DNA from 3 places in the uncultured Merdimmobilis sp. genome. Region 2 is predicted to be linked to each of the others. Evidence: riboswitches for the same ligand, from Rfam matches in the RefSeq annotation. Region 2 holds a riboswitch; each other region holds the start of a gene.
The links. Region 2 has a riboswitch for thiamine pyrophosphate ahead of tenA (thiaminase II). Riboswitches for the same ligand answer to the same signal wherever they lie in the genome.
Positions count from the first base shown of each region.

Region 1 (6,808 bases), on a different contig from region 2:
ACCTCTGGATGTAGACGTCCTGCGGGACACTCTGGATAAAGTTCTGGGACGGCCTAACGTCCAGCGGGGATAGTCTTTGCCGGGGAATAACACCTCTCCATAGAAAATGTGCCATTATTTGAGCTCCCATCCAACTTTGGCTGGAGATTGCAAAGGCAGCCGGAATTTCCGGCTGCCTTTTTCATAGGGCTTTTAGATGTATAGGGAGGGACAATGGTCGGACTGGGTCCCCATGGATGGATGTGGACATTTTCGCTGAAACAGAAAAGATTATTCCGAAAAAAATGTGTGGATTGACATAGGCGATTTCCACAGATATACTAAAAAGTAAAACATTTTTGGACAGCAAAATGGATTTGAAGGAGGGCAAAACATGGACAAGCAGGCACTTAAACAGGCTGTGTGCGCGGCCATCGACCAGCACCGGGAGAAAATCTTTGAAATCGGCGAGGCCATCCGGGTCAACCCGGAGCTGGGGTACAAGGAGTTTAAAACCGCCCAACGGGTCAAAGAGGTATTTGAGGAGATGGGCCTTCCCTATCAGGAAAAGGTGGCTCTCACCGGGCTCATCGCCCAGATGAAAGGCCGTTCCCCCGGCGTCAAAATGGCGGTTATGGGGGAATTGGATGCGGTGGTCTGCCCCGGACATCCCCAGGCGGACCCAGTCACCGGTGCGGCCCATTCCTGCGGGCACCACGCCCAGGTGGCGGCGATGCTGGGCATGGCTATGGGCCTTCAATCCGGCGGCGCCATGGAGTATCTGGACGGCGACCTTTCGCTGATGGCGGTCCCCGCTGAGGAGGCGGTGGAAATTGAGTGGAGGCAAAGCCTCATCGACCAGGGGAAGATCCGCTACATCGGCGGCAAACAGAACATGATCAAAGATGGGTATTTTGACGACATCGACCTGGCGATGATGGTCCACGGCACCACCGGCGACAAGATCGAGATGGCCGACACCAGCACTGGGTTTGTGGTGAAGTTTGTCCGCTACCTGGGCAAAGAGGCCCATGCAGGCGGTGCACCCCACCTGGGCATCAACGCCCTCAATGCGGCCCAGATCGGCCTTGCCGCCATCAACGCCAACCGGGAGACCTTCCAGGACAAGGATACCATCCGGGTTCACCCCATCATCACCAAAGGCGGGGATTTGGTCAATGTCGTCCCTGCCGATGTGCGGATCGAGACCTACATCCGCGGCAAGACCATGGAAGGGGTGCTGGACGCCTCCAAAAAGGTCAATCGGGCGCTCAAAGCCGGCGCTGATGCAGTGGGAGCCCAGGTGGTCATCCAGGAAATCCCCGGCTATATGCCCCGGATGAACGAAAAGCGGATGAACCAGCTGTTTGAGGCCAATGTCACCCCGCTGGTGGGGTCGGACCACGTGGTCAACAACGGCCACACCACCGGCAGCAGCGACTTTGGCGATATTATGCACCTGATGCCGGGTATCCACCCCTACATCGGCGGCGCAGTGGGCCGGGGCCACAGCAGCGACTACCAGATTGTCGACCCGGAGATGTTCTACATCGTCCCCGCTAAAGCTATGGCTATGACGGTTATCGATTTGTTGTGGGACGGCGCGGCGGAGGCCAAAGCCATTGTAGAATCCTACCAGCCGGTGTACAAAAACAAAGAGGAGTACCTGGCCGCTTGGGAGGAACTGATGAAGGGCTAACCAAAATGAAACAATTTGGGGCGGGGGAGAATTCCCGTCCTGTTTTTTGGAGGAATTGGTTGTGGAAGAGGGATTTTTTACCCGCGTGTACCAGATCGTAGAGCGGATTCCGCCGGGAAAGGTGGCTACCTACGGGCAGGTCGCCTTCCTGGCAGGCAGTCCCCGAGCCGCCAGGGCAGTGGGGGAGGCGATGCGCCGCTGCCCCTATTTTGAAGTCCCCTGCCACCGGGTGCTCAATCGCAGAGGGGAGCTGTCCCCCGCCCCGGCATTTGGTGGCCCAGGCGTCCAACAGGGCCGCCTGGAGGCCGAGGGAGTCGCAGTCGGCCCAGATAACCGGGTGGATCTGACCCAGTTTCAATGGGATGGAAAATGAAAGCAATCCTTCACAGCAGAGTTGGATTTGGGGAAAACGGAGAGTTCTCTCCCCCAATTCCGGGAAAGTCACCGGAGAAATAGCGGATATGTGCAAATGTTATGCAAGAATTTATGCATTTTACATTTTGACCGGAACCACCAAAAAAGCTATAATGGAATCAGAAGATTTTGGACAACAATGGGAAAGGTGGTACTAGTATGAATCCGATTTTACAAAGAGCCAAAGAGTTGGAGAGCGAGATCATCGCCAACCGGCGTTACCTGCACCAGCACCCGGAAATCCGGGATGAACTGCCCAACACCACAAAATTCGTCATGGAAAAACTGACCGAAATGGGCTATGAGCCCAAGGAAATCTGCAAGGGCGGCATCGTCGCCACAGTGGGCAACCCTGGAAAGGTGTTTCTGCTGCGGGGCGATATGGATGCCCTCCCCATGGAGGAGGACACCGACCTGGAATTCCGCTCCTGCAACAGCTATGCCCACACCTGCGGCCATGATACCCACACCGCTATGCTGCTGGGTGCGGCAAAAATCCTCAAGGAGCATGAGAAGGAGCTGAAGGGCACCGTCAAGCTGATGTTCCAGCCCGCGGAGGAGATTTTCACCGGCGCCCAGGCGATGATTGATGCCGGCGTTATGGAGAATCCCCACGTGGATGCGGCCCTGGCTACCCACATCGCCTCTTCTGGCCTGCCCTGCGGCATGATCTCCTATAAGGAAGGCCCTTCCGGCGCGTCGGCTGACATGTTCACCATCACCATCAAGGGCAAAGGCGGCCACGGCGCCTATCCCCACGCTGCGGTGGACCCGGTCAACATTGGCGCCCATGTCGTCCTCACCCTCCAGGAGTTGGTGAGCCGGGAGGTCAACCCCTTGGAGCCCTGCGTTCTGACCATCGGAGCCTTCCAGGCCGGCGACGCTGGAAACATCCTGCCGGAATCTGCTGTGTTGCGGGGTTCTATCCGCACCTTCAACAACGATGTGCGCAACTTTATCAAACAGCGCACAGTGGAGCTGTGTGAGGACACTGCCAAAAAGTTCCGGGCCGAGGCCAAAGTGGAGTTCACTTCCGGCGTCTGCCCGCTGATCAACGACGGGGAATTCACCCGGGAGATCGTCGGTTACCTGGGGGATTTGGTCCCTGCCGACAAGCTCTGCACCCGGGAGCCGGAGATGGGCTCTGAGGACTTTGCCCTGGTCACCCAGATGGTGCCCGCCACCTTCCTGTACCTGGGCGCTGAGGTGGAGGACCCGGCCCAAGTGCGCCGCGGCCACAACCCCAATGTCCTGTTCAACGAGGACTGCTTCCACCTGGGTACTGCTGCTCTAGCCCACTGTGCCATCCAGTGGCTGGATCGCCACAGCAACTAGCAGATGCTGAAAAAGGGGCTGACCCTGGGCGGCCCTCTCAAACAGATTTGAATATTTGAAGAAACGGCATAGCTTAAAGCTATGCCGTTTCTTTGTGGAAAAGGATATTGTGTGGGAATGCCTACGCTTTTCTTTGAGGAAAGGTTACACCCCTAAGCTGTGTTTCACCTGGTCGAGGGCCTTGGTCCGATCTAAGGCGGTGAGGAAGGCCACTGATAGAAGAGCGCCGCCCACCGAGCTGATCAAGAAGGGGAGCACATAGGCAAAAAGGGCAGCCTCTTTGCCGAGGAGCAGGGTGGCCACTGGGTAACAGAGCAGGCCGCCCAGGATGCCGGTGCCCACCGTCTCCCCCAGGAAGGCGGCCCACATCTTATGGGTTCTCTGGTAGAGGAGACCGCACAGCAGGGCCCCCACCATGCTGCCGGGGAAGGCAAGCAAGCTCCCGGTGCCCATCAGGTTTCGGATCAGCGAGGTGGCAAAGGCCATGGCAACGGCATATCCCGGGCCAAGGATGACACCTCCCAGCACATTGACCGCATGTTGAATGGGGAAGCACTTAGATGCCCCCACCGGGATGTAGAACGCGGAACAGACCACCCCCAGGGCGGTCAGCAGGCCGGCAGTGGCCAGCTTTTTGACAGAATGCTGCATAAAAAGTCCCCCTTTTTGAAAATGCCGGGAGGTAAAGAGAAAGCCGCCGATCCCAATAGCGGAATGGCGGCAGAAAATCACGATCAAAGCTCCCTCCGCCGGCATTATCCGTATCAGGTTAGCGGGTCGAGACGGCATTACGTCTCCTCTCAGCCTGCTGCGCAAGCTCCCCGGATGCAATTGTTCCTATTTAGGATATCCAGTTGTGCTGACCTTGTCAAGGGAAAACGGAAAAAATGTAACCAACTGTTACAGAAATGGGCAAAAAAAGTCGAAATACGGCAAAAAATTAACAGAATCTTTATACTTTGGACAAATATCGGTTACATGCTGTTCTTGACTATTCCTTTTTAATTAGTATAATGGGGGCACATAGAAAATGTTGAAATAACACAAAAAAACCAGAATTTTCCCAAAAACGGTCTAAATTATTTGTGAGTATTTGACATAGTGAAAAGATGAAGTGTTCTGTAATTGGAGGGTCGGCTATGGGCCTTAAACTGGGAATTGACATCGGTTCCACCACGGTCAAAGTGGTGATCATGGATGGGGATGCTATTTTATGGCGGCGTTATGAACGCCATTTTTCGCAGGTGCGGCAGAAAACGGCGGAATTGCTGGAGGCCGCCCGCCAGGTGGTGGGAGACCAGCCTCTTCACGCGGCAGTGTCAGGCTCTGCGGGGTTTGGGGTGGCAAAACTGATTGGAATGCAGTTTATCCAGGAGGTGTTTGCCACCGGACAGGCCATCCGTTACTTCGGTATAGATGCGGATGCGGTCATTGAGCTGGGGGGAGAGGACGCCAAGATCCTCTTCCTCACCGGCGGGGTAGAGGAGCGGATGAACGGCAGCTGTGCTGGCGGCACCGGCGCGTTTATCGACCAGATGGCGACTTTATTAAATGTCACCACCGATGAACTGGATGAATTGAGCTTGCAGCACACCCGGATCTACCCCATTGCCTCCCGGTGCGGGGTGTTTGCTAAAACCGACATCCAGCCCCTTCTCAACCAAGGGGCCCGCAAGGAGGATCTGGCCGCCAGCATCTTCCAGGCGGTGGTCAATCAGACCATCACCGGCTTGGCCCAGGGCCGCCCCATCGAGGGGAAGGTGGTCTTCCTCGGGGGGCCGCTTTACTTTTTGAAGGGCCTGCGGGAACGGTTCCAGGAGACGTTGAAACTGGATGCTGACCACGCCTTTTTCCCCGAGTGGAGCCAGTACGCCGTGGCCATCGGCACTGCGGTTTACGCCGATGAAAATGCCCCGGAGACCACCCTCTCTCAAGTGATGGAACGGATAAAGAGCGCTTCAGAGGAGAGCCACAGCGGCCGGTATCTGGAGCCGCTTTTTCAAAACCGGGGAGAATACGAAGAATTCTCCCGCCGCCACAGCTCTGCCACGGTGGAGGAGCGGGATCTATCCAGCTATGAGGGATCTGCTTACCTGGGCATTGACTGTGGAAGCACCACCACCAAGCTGGTGCTCATCGGCCAGGAGGCGGAAATTTTATACCAGTACTACAGTTCCAACCAGGGCAACCCGGTGGAGCTGGTTCGCCGGCAATTGACCGAGGTCCGCCGGCTCTGCGGGGACCGGGTGGCCATCCGTGGGGTGGTGACTACCGGTTACGGGGAGGAATTGATTCAAAACGCCTTCCACGCCGACGCCGGCATTGTGGAAACGGTGGCCCACTTCCGGGCGGCCCGGTTCTTTGACCCGCAGGTGGATTTTATTTTGGACATCGGCGGCCAGGATATCAAATGCTTCAAGGTGCGTTCCAACGCCATCGACAGCATCATGCTCAATGAAGCTTGTTCCTCCGGGTGCGGCTCTTTCATTGAGACTTTTGCCAAATCCATGGGCTACTCCACCGAGGAATTCGCCCAAAAGGGCCTCTTCGCCAAGTACCCAGTGGATTTGGGTTCCCGCTGTACGGTGTTTATGAACTCCTCGGTCAAGCAGGCCCAGAAAGATGGGGCCACAGTGGAGGATATCTCCGCCGGGCTCTCCATCAGCGTGGTGAAAAATGCGGTGTACAAGGTCATACGGGCCACCAGTGCCAGCGAGCTGGGACACAATGTGGTGGTCCAGGGGGGCACCTTTTACAACGACGCGGTGCTCCGGGCCTTTGAGCGGGAGCTGGGGGCCAACGTCACCCGCCCGGTCATCGCCGGGCTGATGGGCGCTTATGGGGCCGCCCTCAGCGCCCGGGAGATGAACCTATCCCAGTCGAGCCTCCTCTCCCTTCAGGAGCTGGAGGATTTCACCCATACCGCTAAACCGGCAGTCTGCGGCCTCTGCCCCAACCGCTGCAATTTGACGGTGAATTCCTTTGCCGGCGGGGGAAAATACATCTCCGGCAACCGGTGCGAGCGCCCGCTGGGCAGCCGCCCCAAGGAGAGCGCCCCCAACCTGTACCAGTTTAAACTGAAGCGGCTGGTGGACCTCTCCGCCCAAGGAAAACCCGGCCCGCGGGGCAAAATCGGTTTGGCTCTGGGGATGAATATGTATGAAAACCTCCCCTTCTGGCATACCTTCTTTACCCAGCTGGGGTTTGAAGTGGTGGTATCACCGCCTTCTACCGTGGAGCTGTTCGCCAAGGGGCGGTACACCATCCCATCCGATACCGTCTGCTACCCGGCCAAGCTGATGCACGGCCATATGGAGTACCTGCTGGAACAAGGGGTGCCCACCATCTTTTACCCCAGCCTCACCTACAACTTCGATGAGA
Region 1 is NZ_CABRJC010000002.1:246,178-252,985, forward strand. It holds gene RDQ42_RS02555 (PAS domain-containing protein) at 1-73, shown strand, start outside; gene RDQ42_RS02560 (amidohydrolase) at 374-1,678, shown strand; gene RDQ42_RS02565 (MGMT family protein) at 1,740-2,051, shown strand; gene RDQ42_RS02570 (M20 family metallopeptidase) at 2,252-3,427, shown strand; gene thiW (energy coupling factor transporter S component ThiW) at 3,572-4,078, opposite strand; TPP riboswitch at 4,152-4,261, opposite strand; gene RDQ42_RS02580 (acyl-CoA dehydratase activase) at 4,567-6,808, shown strand, end outside.
Region 1: linked by a shared signal. The riboswitch ahead of thiW (energy coupling factor transporter S component ThiW) and the one ahead of tenA (thiaminase II) in region 2 are both predicted to bind thiamine pyrophosphate.

Region 2 (4,988 bases):
CTCGCTGGAGCTGGGCTGGCCGAACAGCTGGCAGAAGGCGTCGTTGACCTGTAGGATGGCCAGGTTGGTATCCATGGCCAAGATGGCGTGGGGGGTGCAGCGGATGATGATCTCCGCGATGGATTCCATATCAGTTCAGCGCCTCCAGCACGTGCTTGTCAAAGATGCCCTGGAAGTTGGCGGCGGTGACGCCGGTGAGCACCTGGTCGCCGACCTTCATCGAGACGCCGTCGGCGCTGCAGCAGCCCAGGCAGAAGGAGGCGCTCAGGACCACTTTGTCCTCCAGATGGTGCTTGGCGATCTGTTCTTTGAGCAGGTTGATGATGTCGTAAGAGCCTTTGAGATGGCAGGAGCTGCCGATGCAAACAGAAATTTCCATGGTGTACTTCCTTCCTCTGCATAAAATGCTTTTATTGTTATAAATTTAACATGAAATCCTTCTTCTAGTATACCGGGAATCCTCTTTGGTTGCAAGATTATTTGTGCAACTTTTTGAGAGAAAGGGCCGTTTTTTCGCAGATAACCGGTATTGGCAGGGACAGCAAAGGCGGCCCCGCCACAAAAGCGAAAGCCGCCTGGAGTTTTTCCCCGTTTCCCGCGCAGAAGCCCACAGGAGAAAAGGGGCTATTCCTTGTCTTTTGCGAGGGCGGCTAAAAACTGCTGAACCTCTTCCATCCGGCGGGGGTCCATCCGGTAGTAGACCCAGGGACCCTCCTTGCGGCTGGTGACCAGGCCGCTTTCCATCAGGATGCGCATGTGGTAGGAGAGGGTGGGCTGGCTGATGTGGAAGGGCGCCAAAATCTTGCAGGCGCACATCTCCTTGCTGGACAGCATGTCCAAAATTTGCAGCCGGGTCTCGTCAGACAGCGCCTTAAAGACCGGTACATACTTCAAATACTGTTCTTCCATCAAAATTCTCCTTTGGTCAAATCCAAGCCGCCGCCCATGTGGACGGGGCTGACATTCGAATAATCGCTTTGGGGGCTTTTTTGTGGGGGCCGGAAAAAGCCCGGCGCCGCCTTCCAAGGGCAAGCCCGAAGAATCACAACCTTGTGGTGCGGCAGGTGGGCTTTCCCCCTCGATAGAATTATCACGCCGCGATTTGTTCCAGCATAGAGTTCACACAAACTGGAAAAAATCAGGTGCCGCTTAGCGGCGGGAAGTGTTTTTCACCAATAATCGCTCTGCGACCATTATAGCATAAAATCCTCCCGCGGAAAAATCCCCTGGATGTGAAAAAAGAGGGGTTTTTATGAATTTGTTGGAAATTTTCCTCTTGAAGTGGAAAATCTGGAAAAATACGCCCCAAAAATTGACGCTCCCCAGCCTTTGGTGGTATACTGGTAGCAGAAATCCGGATGATCCGGAACAATACAAACGGGGAGCTCGCGCCTGCGGGCTGAGAGGAGGCCAACTGCGGCCTCGACCCGGAACCTGATTTGGATAATGCCAACGTAGGAATCGCCAACGCCAGTCTAGGGGATGCACCTGCGCATCCCCTTTTTGTTTGGCCGTTTTCCGGGGACAACACAAGGAGGAATCGCCGTGAAGATGATGGAACAAGCCATAGCGGGCAGTAGAGACCTGTGGGAGGGCTACCTTGTCCACCCCTTTGTCAAGGGGGCGGAGGAGGGGACGCTGACCCCCAAGCAGTTTGAGACCTATATGGTTCAGGACAGTATCTATTTAAAGGAATACGCCCGGGTGTTCGCCCTGGCCATGTACCGCGCCGAAACCCTGCGGGAGATGCAGCTGTTTTACGACGTGCTCTCGGTGGTGATCAACGACGAGTCGTTCACCCGGGTCAAATACCTGCGGCGCTACGGCATCGACCCCGACCGTGTGGACGAGATAGCGCCCCTGCCGGAGAACAAAGCCTACACCGACTTTATGCTGGAGATGGCGAGCCGGGGCCTGGCCGAGGCGCTGATGGCGGTGCTGCCCTGCATGCTCAGCTACCTTTACATCGCAAAGGAGGTGGTGAAGCGCAGCCCGGACGTCCTCACACAGAGCCCATATGGGGATTGGCTGGCAGATTACGCCTCGGAACGGTACGCGGAAAAATGCAGCCGCTGGGCCGCCTTTGCCGACCAGCTATGCGACGGGTACTCCCGGGAGCGCAAAGAGGAACTGGCCGGCATCTTCCGGGTGTCCAGCCAGCATGAGATGCGGTTTTGGGACATGTCCTATGCCGCGCAATAGGGGGGAGAGACCAATGGAAGCACTGATTCACAGGGTGCGGGGGAAAAATCCCCTGGTGCACTGCATCACCAACTATGTCACCGCGGGGGATTGCGCCAACATGCTGCTGGCTTGCGGGGGTTCCCCCATCATGGCCGATGACCTGGCCGAGGCCGCGGCCATCACCGCCGGGTGCGATGCCTTGGTCCTCAACCTGGGCACCCCCCACGCCGGGACTCTACCAGCTATGGCTGCCGCCGGGAAACAGGCCAATCAACTGGGCCATCCGGTGGTGCTGGACCCGGTGGGGGTGGGGGCTTCCCCCTTCCGCCGGGGGGCAGCGGAACAGCTTTTTCGGGAGGTGCAGTTCTCCCTCATCCGGGGGAATATCTCGGAGGTCAAGGCCCTTTTGAACATCCGCTCCCAGGGCAAAGGGGTGGATGCCGGGGCACTGGACGCCGTCACCGAGGAGACCATCCCGGAGGGGATTGCCCTGGCCCAGCAGCTCTGGGCCCAGACCGGGGCGGCAGTGGCCATCACCGGGGTCATCGACCTGGTGGCCGACGGGGAAGGGGCCTATGTGATCCGGGGTGGGCACCCCATGCTCTCCCGCATCACCGGTTCTGGCTGCATGCTTTCGGCGGTGTGCGGGGCATTTTTGGCAGCCTGCCCGGACAAGCCTGCCATGGCGGCGGCCGGTGCAGTTTCATCCATGGGGCTGTGTGGAGAGATTGCCGCTGCCCGCCTCCGGGAGGGGGAAGGCACCGGGAGCTTCCGCACCTACCTCATGGACGCCATGAGTTTGCTCGATGATCAACAGTGGATGGGAGGAACCAACATTGAATACCACCAAATACGCTATGCGGCTGTACGCCGTGACCGATAGCAGCTGGCTGCGCGGCCGCTCCCTTGTCCAAATGGTGGAGGAGGCCATTCTGGGCGGGGCGACCTTTGTCCAGCTGCGGGAAAAAGAATTGGACCAGGAGGCGTTTATCGCCCTGGCCAAAGAGGTGAAGCAGGTCACCAGCCGGTACCATGTGCCCTTTGTCATCAACGACAATGTGGAGGTTGCCCTTGCGGTAAACGCCGACGGTGTCCATGTGGGCCAGGAGGACATGGCCGCGGCGAAAGCCCGGCAGCTGCTGGGCCCGGATAAGATTATAGGCGTCTCCTGCAAGACCCCGGAACAGGCGAAAAAAGCCCAGGCTGACGGGGCGGACTACATCGGCACCGGGGCGGCCTTTGCCACCACCACCAAAAAGGACACCCGGGCTTTGAGCCGGGAGGAGCTACAGGCGGTGGCCGAGGCGGTTGACATCCCGGTGGTGGCCATCGGCGGCATAAACGCCGGAAACCTGCTGGAGCTCTCCGGATGCGGGGTGGACGGCGTGGCGGTGGTCTCGGCCATCTTTGCCCAGGACGATCCCCGGGCCGCCGCAGAAGAGCTTCGGGCCCTTTCCGACCAGATGGTGGCCCGATGATTCAGGGGCTGCTCTTCGATCTGGACGGCACCTTGGTGGATTCCAACTGGGTGTGGAAGAACATCGGCCGGGATTTTCTCATCGCCCAGGGCAAGACCCCGGAAGAGGGGCTGGTGGGGAAGTTTGAGGAGATGAGCTTCACCCAGTCCGCCGAATATATGATCCGGGAATACGGTCTCTCCATGACGGTGGGGGAGGTCATCGCCGCCGTGACCCAGATGGCAGAGGACACCTACCTCACTCGGGTGGATCTCAAGCCCGGTGCATCAGAACTGCTGCGGCGGTGCAAGGCGGCGGGATATCCCATGGCTGTGGGCACCGCATTGGATGAGGGCCTGGCCCGGCGCTTGCTGGAAAGGCTGGGGATTTTGGACTTCTTCCGAGGGGTGTACACCTGTGAGACATTGGGCTTCCCCAAAACCGACCCGGCCTTCTACCGCCGGGCAGTGGAGCTGTTGGGCTGCCTCCCCGGGGAGACGGCGGTGTTTGAAGACGCTCCCCACGCCTTGAAAACCGCAAAAGAGGCCGGCTGCCGCACCGTCGGCGTCGCCGACCCTTGGGGCGCCCCCCGCCGGGCGGAGGCAGAAGAATACAGCGACCGTTTCCTCCAAAGCCTGGAGGAGCTTCTGGATTTGCAGCATGGGGGAGAACAGCTCCCCCCAGAATAGAAAAGAGGTTGTAGCAGTATGTATAAAGTGCTTTCCATCGCAGGGTCGGATTGCAGCGGCGGCGCAGGCATCCAGGCCGACATCAAAACCATCGCCGCCCACGGCATGTACGCCATGACAGCTATCACCGCCCTGACAGCCCAGAACACCACCGGGGTGTATGGGGTGCTGGAGGCGGACAAAGACTTTGTGGCCCAGCAGATCGACTGCGTGTTCCAAGATATCCGCCCGGACGCGGTGAAGGTCGGCATGGTGGCAAACGCCCAGATCATCGCCGCCATCGCCGACAAGCTGGAGGAATATGAGGCAAAGAACATCGTGGTGGACCCGGTGATGGTCTCCACCAGCGGGGGGCGCCTCCTCAATGAGGATGCGGTGGAGGCCCTCAAGACCCGCCTTCTGCCCCTGGCGGATGTGATCACCCCCAACATCCCCGAGGCGGAATGCCTTTCCGGGATACCGATTCAATCCAATGGGGATATGGAGCGGGCGGCGGAACAGATCGCCCTCTTCTGCCGGGGGGCCATCCTCATCAAGGGAGGCCACCAGGAATACCGGGCCGACGACCTCCTCTATTATGAGGACTGCCCCATTTGGTTCCCCGGCCGCAAAGTGGACAACCCCAACACCCATGGAACCGGCTGCACCCTCTCCTCGG
Region 2 is NZ_CABRJC010000018.1:39-5,026, forward strand. It holds partial or broken gene RDQ42_RS10005 (PAS domain-containing protein) at 1-129, opposite strand, end outside; gene RDQ42_RS08415 ((2Fe-2S) ferredoxin domain-containing protein) at 131-379, opposite strand; gene RDQ42_RS08420 (helix-turn-helix transcriptional regulator) at 625-909, opposite strand; TPP riboswitch at 1,369-1,477, shown strand; gene tenA (thiaminase II) at 1,552-2,202, shown strand; gene thiM (hydroxyethylthiazole kinase) at 2,216-3,067, shown strand; gene thiE (thiamine phosphate synthase) at 3,021-3,662, shown strand; gene RDQ42_RS08440 (HAD family phosphatase) at 3,659-4,330, shown strand; gene thiD (bifunctional hydroxymethylpyrimidine kinase/phosphomethylpyrimidine kinase) at 4,349-4,988, shown strand, end outside.

Region 3 (6,808 bases), on a different contig from region 2:
CAGCGCCATGCTGCGGGGGCTAGGGGACTCTAAAAGTCCTCTCCTCTTTATCTCCATCGCCTGCCTGACCAACATTGCCCTGGATCTTCTTATGGTCGGCGGCATGGGGATGGGCCCAGCCGGCGCGGCGCTGGCCACCATCCTCTCCCAGGCGGTGAGCATGTGCTTGGCCATCCTCTACCTGACCCGGCGGGATTTTATCTTTGACTTTAAGCTGCAAAGCTTCCACATGTACAAGGATAAGGCATTGAAACTGCTGAAAATTGGTCTGCCGGTTTCCTTGCAGGAATCGATGGTCAGCGTGTCCTTTTTGTTCATCGCGGCCATTGTCAACTCGTTGGGGGTGATCACCTCGGCAGCGGTGGGCATTGCCGGCAAGTTCACCAACTTCGCCATGCTGCCCGCTACGGCATTTTCCGGGGCGATTTCCGCCCTCACAGCCCAAAACATGGGGGCCGGACAACCGGATCGGGCAAAAAAATCCCTGCTTATCGCCATTTCCATGGCCTTGGGATGCGGGTTCCTCTTCTTTTTGTGGGTACAGCTGGCCCCGCAGTCGGTGCTGCACATCTTCAAAGCGGACCCGCAGGTAACTGCCGCCGGAATTGCATATATGCGAACCTTCTCCATCGACTATCTGCTGGTGGCCTTTGTATTCTGCATGAACGGCTTTTTCAATGGCTGTGGGCGCACGGTGTTCTCGATGGCAAATGGCCTTTTTTCCACGTTAATGGTTCGTGTGCCCCTTGCTTATTTCCTAAGCCGATACATTCCGGGAAGCCTCAGCGGCATTGGGCTGGCGGCGCCGCTGGCATCCTCCACCTCGCTGATCTTTGGGCTTATCTATCTGAAAATGGGGCGGTGGAAGCAGTTCCAGGTGGAATAAAAATCATGAAAAATCCCGGCGAGCCCAATTGGGTTCGCCGGGATTTTTCATCGCTTTGCAGCGGGAAGGGATCGGGGATCTTACAGGTGGACCGGGAATTTCTCGGATTTTTCCAGCGCTTCAATCTGCTCCCGGACCAGTGAAACCAGCCAATCGCGGTGTGGGGAAGGGGGCATTGCCTCCAGTTCCCGCAAGGTCTCCCGGTAGTTTTCCAGCTGCTGTTCCTTGGGCATACCAATCCCTCCTAACCCTTTCAGTATAAAGGGGCCGTCAAGGGATATTTTGTCGAACGGTGTCACAACAAAAAATATTTTCAAGATTCCTGGATTTTTTCTTAGTGTGGCAGTTCCAGCAGCCGGATAATCTCCCGTTTATATTGAAGGAATTCCCCGGTGAGTGGAAACTGAGCGCTGCGGGGCTTGGGCTCCCGAATGGCCAGCTCCGCCACAATCCGCCCCGGCTTGCCGGATAAGATGTAAATGCGGTCGGAGAGGAGGATCGCCTCGTCGATGTCATGGGTGATGAACAAGGTGGAGAGGCGGATGCGCTCCATCACCTCCAGATACCAGGTGTGGATGGCCCCTTTGGTGATGGTGTCCAGGGCGCTGAACGGCTCGTCCAGAAGGGCCACGTTCTGGGAAAAGAGATAGGTTCGAAGGAGGGCGGCCCGCTGCCGCATCCCGCCGGAGAGCTGGCTGGGGTACCGGTGTTCCGTCCCCGCCAGGCCGAATTCCCCAAAGTGGCGGGCGGCTTCGGCGTAGGCCTCCTCTTTTTTCACCCCGCGGATGAGGAGGGGCAGGGCCACATTGCCCAGCACCGTCCGGTAGGGGAGGAGAAGGTCTTTTTGCAGCATATAGCTGATCTTTCCCGCCTTGCCGGTGATCTCCTCGCCGGAGAGATAGACCTTGCCCTCTTCCGGCTCCATCAGACCGGAGATGATGTTGAACAAGGTTGTCTTGCCCGCGCCGCTCACCCCCAGCAGGCAGACCAGTTCCCCCTCTTCCAGACGGAGGGAGACATCCTCTAGGATGGGGACGCCGTCAAAGGATTTGGAGACATGCTCCACGACAAGCTTGCTCATGGGCTACTGGGGAAGGTAGTCGTTGGAGTACCCAGTTCCGGCGGGGATTTCCTCCTCCAGCAGCTGGTTGTCCCACAGCCACTGATAGAAGCCGTCCCAGCGGGCGGGGTCGATGACCCCCCAAGCTTCCGCGTCCGCCTGATACTGGGCGGAGAGGTATTCCTGGCTGGCGTAAACCAGATCTTTGTCCAGCTCTGGGCTGGCTGCCAGCAGGAAGTCGGCAGCTTCCCTGGGGTTGGCGATGGCGTATTCATACCCTTTGCGGGTGGCGGCCAGGAACGCTTTTGCCGTCTCGGGGTCCTCTTGGAGGAAGGCGTTGTTCGCCAGGATCACTGGGGTGTAGTAGTCAAAGGTGGGCTCAATGTCGGAAAATGCCCAGTAATCCATATCGATGCCCTTCACTTCCGCGGCGATGCCATCCCAGCCGTAGAACACCCAGATGGAGTCCACGTTGGTCTGCAAGCTGGTGAGGACATCCGTGGGGGTGCTGGGCACCAGGTTGACCTTGGAGAAATCCCCGCCGTCTTTTTCCACGCAGTACCGCATCATGGCCTGTTCCACTGGGTTCTGCCAGGTGGCGTAGGTGCGGCCTTCCAGCCCTTTGGGACGGTCAACCCCTTTTCCGCTCAGGGTGAGGATGCCGCTGGTGTTGTGCTGGACAATGGCCGCCACTGCGGTGACCGGCAGGGCGGCGTCGCCGATGAGGGCGGGGGCGATAGTGTCCTGGGCGTTGATGCCGAACTGGGCTTTGCCCGAGGCCACCAGGGCGGGAGCTCCATCTTCCGGGGGCTGGACAAACTCCACCTTCAGGCCGGCTTCCTCATAATAGCCCAGGGCCTGGGCGGCGTAGAGGCCGGTGTGGTTGGTGTTGGGGGTCCAATCCAGGCAGAAGGTGATCTCTTTGAGGGATTCCCCCTCGCCGGAGGAACTGGAATTGCCGTTCCCGCCGCAGGCGGTGAGGGAAAGGGCCAGCCCAGCCGCAAGGATGGCTGCAAGTATCCGTTTCATATACAATTCTCCTTATAATTCTTGTTCCTGCTGGCGCAGGTTGTCCCAAGGCGTGGCCTTCTTTTGCAGCAGGTCGATGGCCTTCATCAGCAGAAGGCTGATGGCGGAGATCAAAAAGATCACCGCGAACATTTTGTCAAAGGAATAGGATTTTTTGACCCGGGTCATGTAGACCCCCAGGCCCTCCATGCCGCCCAGCCATTCGGAGATGACCGCCCCCACCACCGAGTAGGAGGCGGCGATTTTCAGGCTGGCAAAGAACTGCCGCAGGGCAGAGGGGAACTTGACGTACCGGAAAATCTGGTTCTGGGTGCTGCCCATAGCCCGCATCAGGTTGATGGTGTCCGGATCGGCGGAGGAAAACCCCTCCAGCAATCCGATGGCCATGGGGAAAAAGCAGGTGATGACAATGAGCACCACCTTGGGGGCGATGCCATACCCCAGCCAAAGGATGAGCAGGGGGGCGATGGCAACGGTGGGAACCGTCTGGCTCACCACTAAGAGGGGATAAACCGCTCGCCGCAGCAGGGAGTAGCGGTCCATAAAGAAGGCGACCACAAAGGCCAGGAAGATGGCGCAGGAGAGACCGAGGGCGGCCTCGGCCAGGGTGGTCTGGGAGTGGCTGACCAGAAGGGGAAAATCGGCAAAAAAGGCCTTGACCACATCAGCGGGGGAGGGCAGCATGTACTTGGGGACCACTCCCAGGCTGGACAGCCCCTGCCACACGGCCAAAAGAAGGGCGATCAGCACTCCGGGAGCGGCCTTATTGATGGTGCTTGGTGACTTTTTGGTCAATGGTCAACACACCGCCTTCCGGCCGGTAGGAGATCCGCACATAGGTGCTGACCGCGGGGGCGCCCGCCTTGGCGGCGATGAGCTGGCAGTTTTTGACGATCTCCATCAATTGGTCGTAGTCCCCCTCAATGGCGGTCTCAAAGGGGCCGACAAAGGTGGTGAGGCCGGTGGATTTGATGTAGGCGATGACCTCATCCACAATGCGGATGGTCTCGGCGTCGTCCATGACTTTGGGAACAACTTGGATAGCTACGCTTGCGTTTGGCATAAAATCTCGCTCCTTTTTGCTGTACAATCAAAAGACCGCCCAGCCGGAAAGCCAAGCGGTCTTATCATACAGCATCTGTTGGGGGCAGGCCCCCACAGCATTGTGCAGCATCCCTCCGCCGGCATTATCCGGATCAGGTTCAGGGTTACAGGCCATAAGCCCGCTCTCAGCCGAAAATCAGCACCCCTTGCGGTTTTATTGTCGAAACTAGAATACTCCAAAAGGGAGAAATTGTCAACCAGGCAGAAAATCACCAGGTCAACGCCTCCCCAATGGCGGTGAGCAGGCTCTTCTCCCGGTCGGCGGTGTCCTGGGTCACCTCCCAGACCATCACCCCGCCCAGGTGTTTTTTTGCGTAATAGGTTTTGTCTTGGATGGTGGGAATCCCGTTGTAATGGACTTCCACCCCGTTAATGGTGGTGACATCCTTCCCATAGGCATCTGGGTCGGCGGCCAGGATGGCGCTGTAAGTGGCCCAGGAAGGACGGCCATAGAAGGGCATCCCCAGTACTACCTTGTTGGCGGGCACACCCCTGGTCTCCTTCCAATAGGTGGCGCTGGCCACAGCGAGGGAGTAGCTGGAATGCCGCTCCCCGTCGCCGCCATCATAGGCCATGACATTGATCCAGTCCACGCAGGAAAGCACCTTATCGGTGTGGGCGAGGGTGGCGTCCCGGTAGACGGTACCCTCGGGGGAGACGCCGCCCAGCACCGCCGCAGTCAGCAGCTTGCCCTTGGCGTGGAGCTTCTCGCTTAAATAGAGCATCAGTTTTTCATACCGTTTGGAGCTGCCATTTGAGACGTTGGGATGTTCCCAGTCCATGTCCACCCCGTCGAAGCCGTATTGGTCGCACATGGTCAGGATGGCATCCCCTAGCCGGTAGAGCTTTTCGTCGGTGGCGGTGGCCTGTTCAAACACCGATTGGAGGGTGTTGCCCTGGTAACTCCAGCCCCCCACCCCCAGAAGGACCTTGTTCCCCTTTTGGTGGGCGGCCTCGATGAGGGATTGGGCAGCATAGGCATTTTCCAAAGGGAGAAGGGTCCCCTCCTTGGTGGGGATGGCGAAAGCATAGATCAGGTGGGTCACCACGTCGTGCTGGATTTTTTCCATGCTGCTAGGCTTCCAGGAGGGATAATAAGCCACTACTTTAAACCCTTGTGTGCCAACCGAAGGGGAGCCGGCAGGGGGAAGGGAAGAAGAAGACGCGCTGGAGGAGGATGCTGGTGCCGAGGAGGAGGGAGGGGCTGCACTGGAACTGGAAGGGGGCATTGGAGTGGAGCTTGGACTTTCCACCGTTTCCCAGGGGTTGCCATCCCCTTTGCCAGGCTGTTCGCCTGTATTCCACCATTTGGCCTGGTAAAGAACGCCGCCGTAGAGGACCCGATCCCCCTTTTGGTAGGTGGCGGCGGAATCCCACACAGAGGCTTGTCCAGGGGCAGGGGAGGTTACCTGAGAGGAGGATTCTTCCTCCAGGCTTTCTTGGTTCTCGCTTTCCGATGACTCTTCTTGGGAGGTGCTGGAGGAAGGGGCTTCCCCCGGCAAAAAGCTTCGGTACAGGGAAAAACCCCCAGTGATGAGCAGGACAGCCAAGGTGATTCCCGCCGCAAGCAGCAAATAAGGTTTGTGTTTGTTTTTTACTTCCACAAAGGGGCACTCCTTTTGAAAAAATCTTGGCGGCCCACAGGGAGGGAACCTTATCGTGGGCCACACACTGCCCCCATTGTAGCAGATAGACGCGCCTCATGACAAAGGAAAGATCGGGAAGGGAATCCCCCAAAAAGCTGGAATACCGGGCTTGTTTGGAGAAAAAGACCAGAAACCATGGTGGAAATACAGGGTTTTCTGGGACAATATCCAAAAGATTTGAAGAGGTGGGGGAATCTCTTGACTTTAGCCATTAAAAGCTTTAAACTGTAAAACAGTGAGAGATCACTGAATTACAGAGTCACAACGACTGAAAGGCGGAAATCCAATGAATGACCTGCTGAAAAGTGCAAAAGCAATCGAAGAGACTATCGTCAAGGACAGACGGACGATCCATCAGAACCCAGAGCTGGGGAATGATCTGCCCCAGACGACTCGATATATCATGGACCGCCTGACCGAAATGGGATATGAACCCAAGGAAATCTGCAAGAGCGGCGTTGTAGCCACGGTGGGCAAGCCAGGCAAGACAATCCTGCTCCGAGCCGATACCGACGCCCTGCGCATGCCGGAAAAAACCGGCCTTCCCTTTGCCTCCCAGAACCCGGAAGCCGCCCATACCTGCGGCCATGACACCCATGCTGCCATGTTGCTGGGTGCGGCAAAACTCCTCAAAGATCGGGAAAACGAGTTGTGCGGCACCGTTAAATTGATGTTCCAGCCTGCAGAGGAGATTCTTGCCGGCGCCAAAGCGATGATTGATGCCGGCGTGCTGGAAAATCCCCATGTGGACGCAGCTGTGGCCATCCATATCAGCAGCGTCACCCAGCCAGCCGGATTTGTGGGCTTTACCAAAGGCGGCTCTCACGGCTCGGCGGATAAATTTGTCATCACCGTCAAAGGAAAAGGCGGCCATGGGGCCAACCCCCACACCGCCATCGACCCCATCACCGCCGGCTCCCACATCGTCATCGCCCTCCAGGAAATTCTGGCTCGGGAGATCGACGCGGCGGACACCGCCACTATGACTATCGGCGCCTTCCAGAGCGGGCTCAAGGAGAACGTCATCCCCGATGAGGCGATGATCATGGGCACCATCCGAACCAAATCCAGCAAGGTCCGCAC
Region 3 is NZ_CABRJC010000022.1:16,481-23,288, reverse strand. It holds gene RDQ42_RS09185 (MATE family efflux transporter) at 1-886, shown strand, start outside; gene RDQ42_RS09180 (hypothetical protein) at 967-1,119, opposite strand; gene RDQ42_RS09175 (ABC transporter ATP-binding protein) at 1,221-1,967, opposite strand; gene RDQ42_RS09170 (ABC transporter substrate-binding protein) at 1,971-2,975, opposite strand; gene RDQ42_RS09165 (ABC transporter permease) at 2,988-3,770, opposite strand; gene RDQ42_RS09160 (thiamine-binding protein) at 3,739-4,038, opposite strand; TPP riboswitch at 4,132-4,236, opposite strand; gene RDQ42_RS09155 (glycosyl hydrolase family 18 protein) at 4,289-5,683, opposite strand; gene RDQ42_RS09150 (M20 family metallopeptidase) at 6,012-6,808, shown strand, end outside.
Region 3: linked by a shared signal. The riboswitch ahead of RDQ42_RS09160 (thiamine-binding protein) and the one ahead of tenA (thiaminase II) in region 2 are both predicted to bind thiamine pyrophosphate.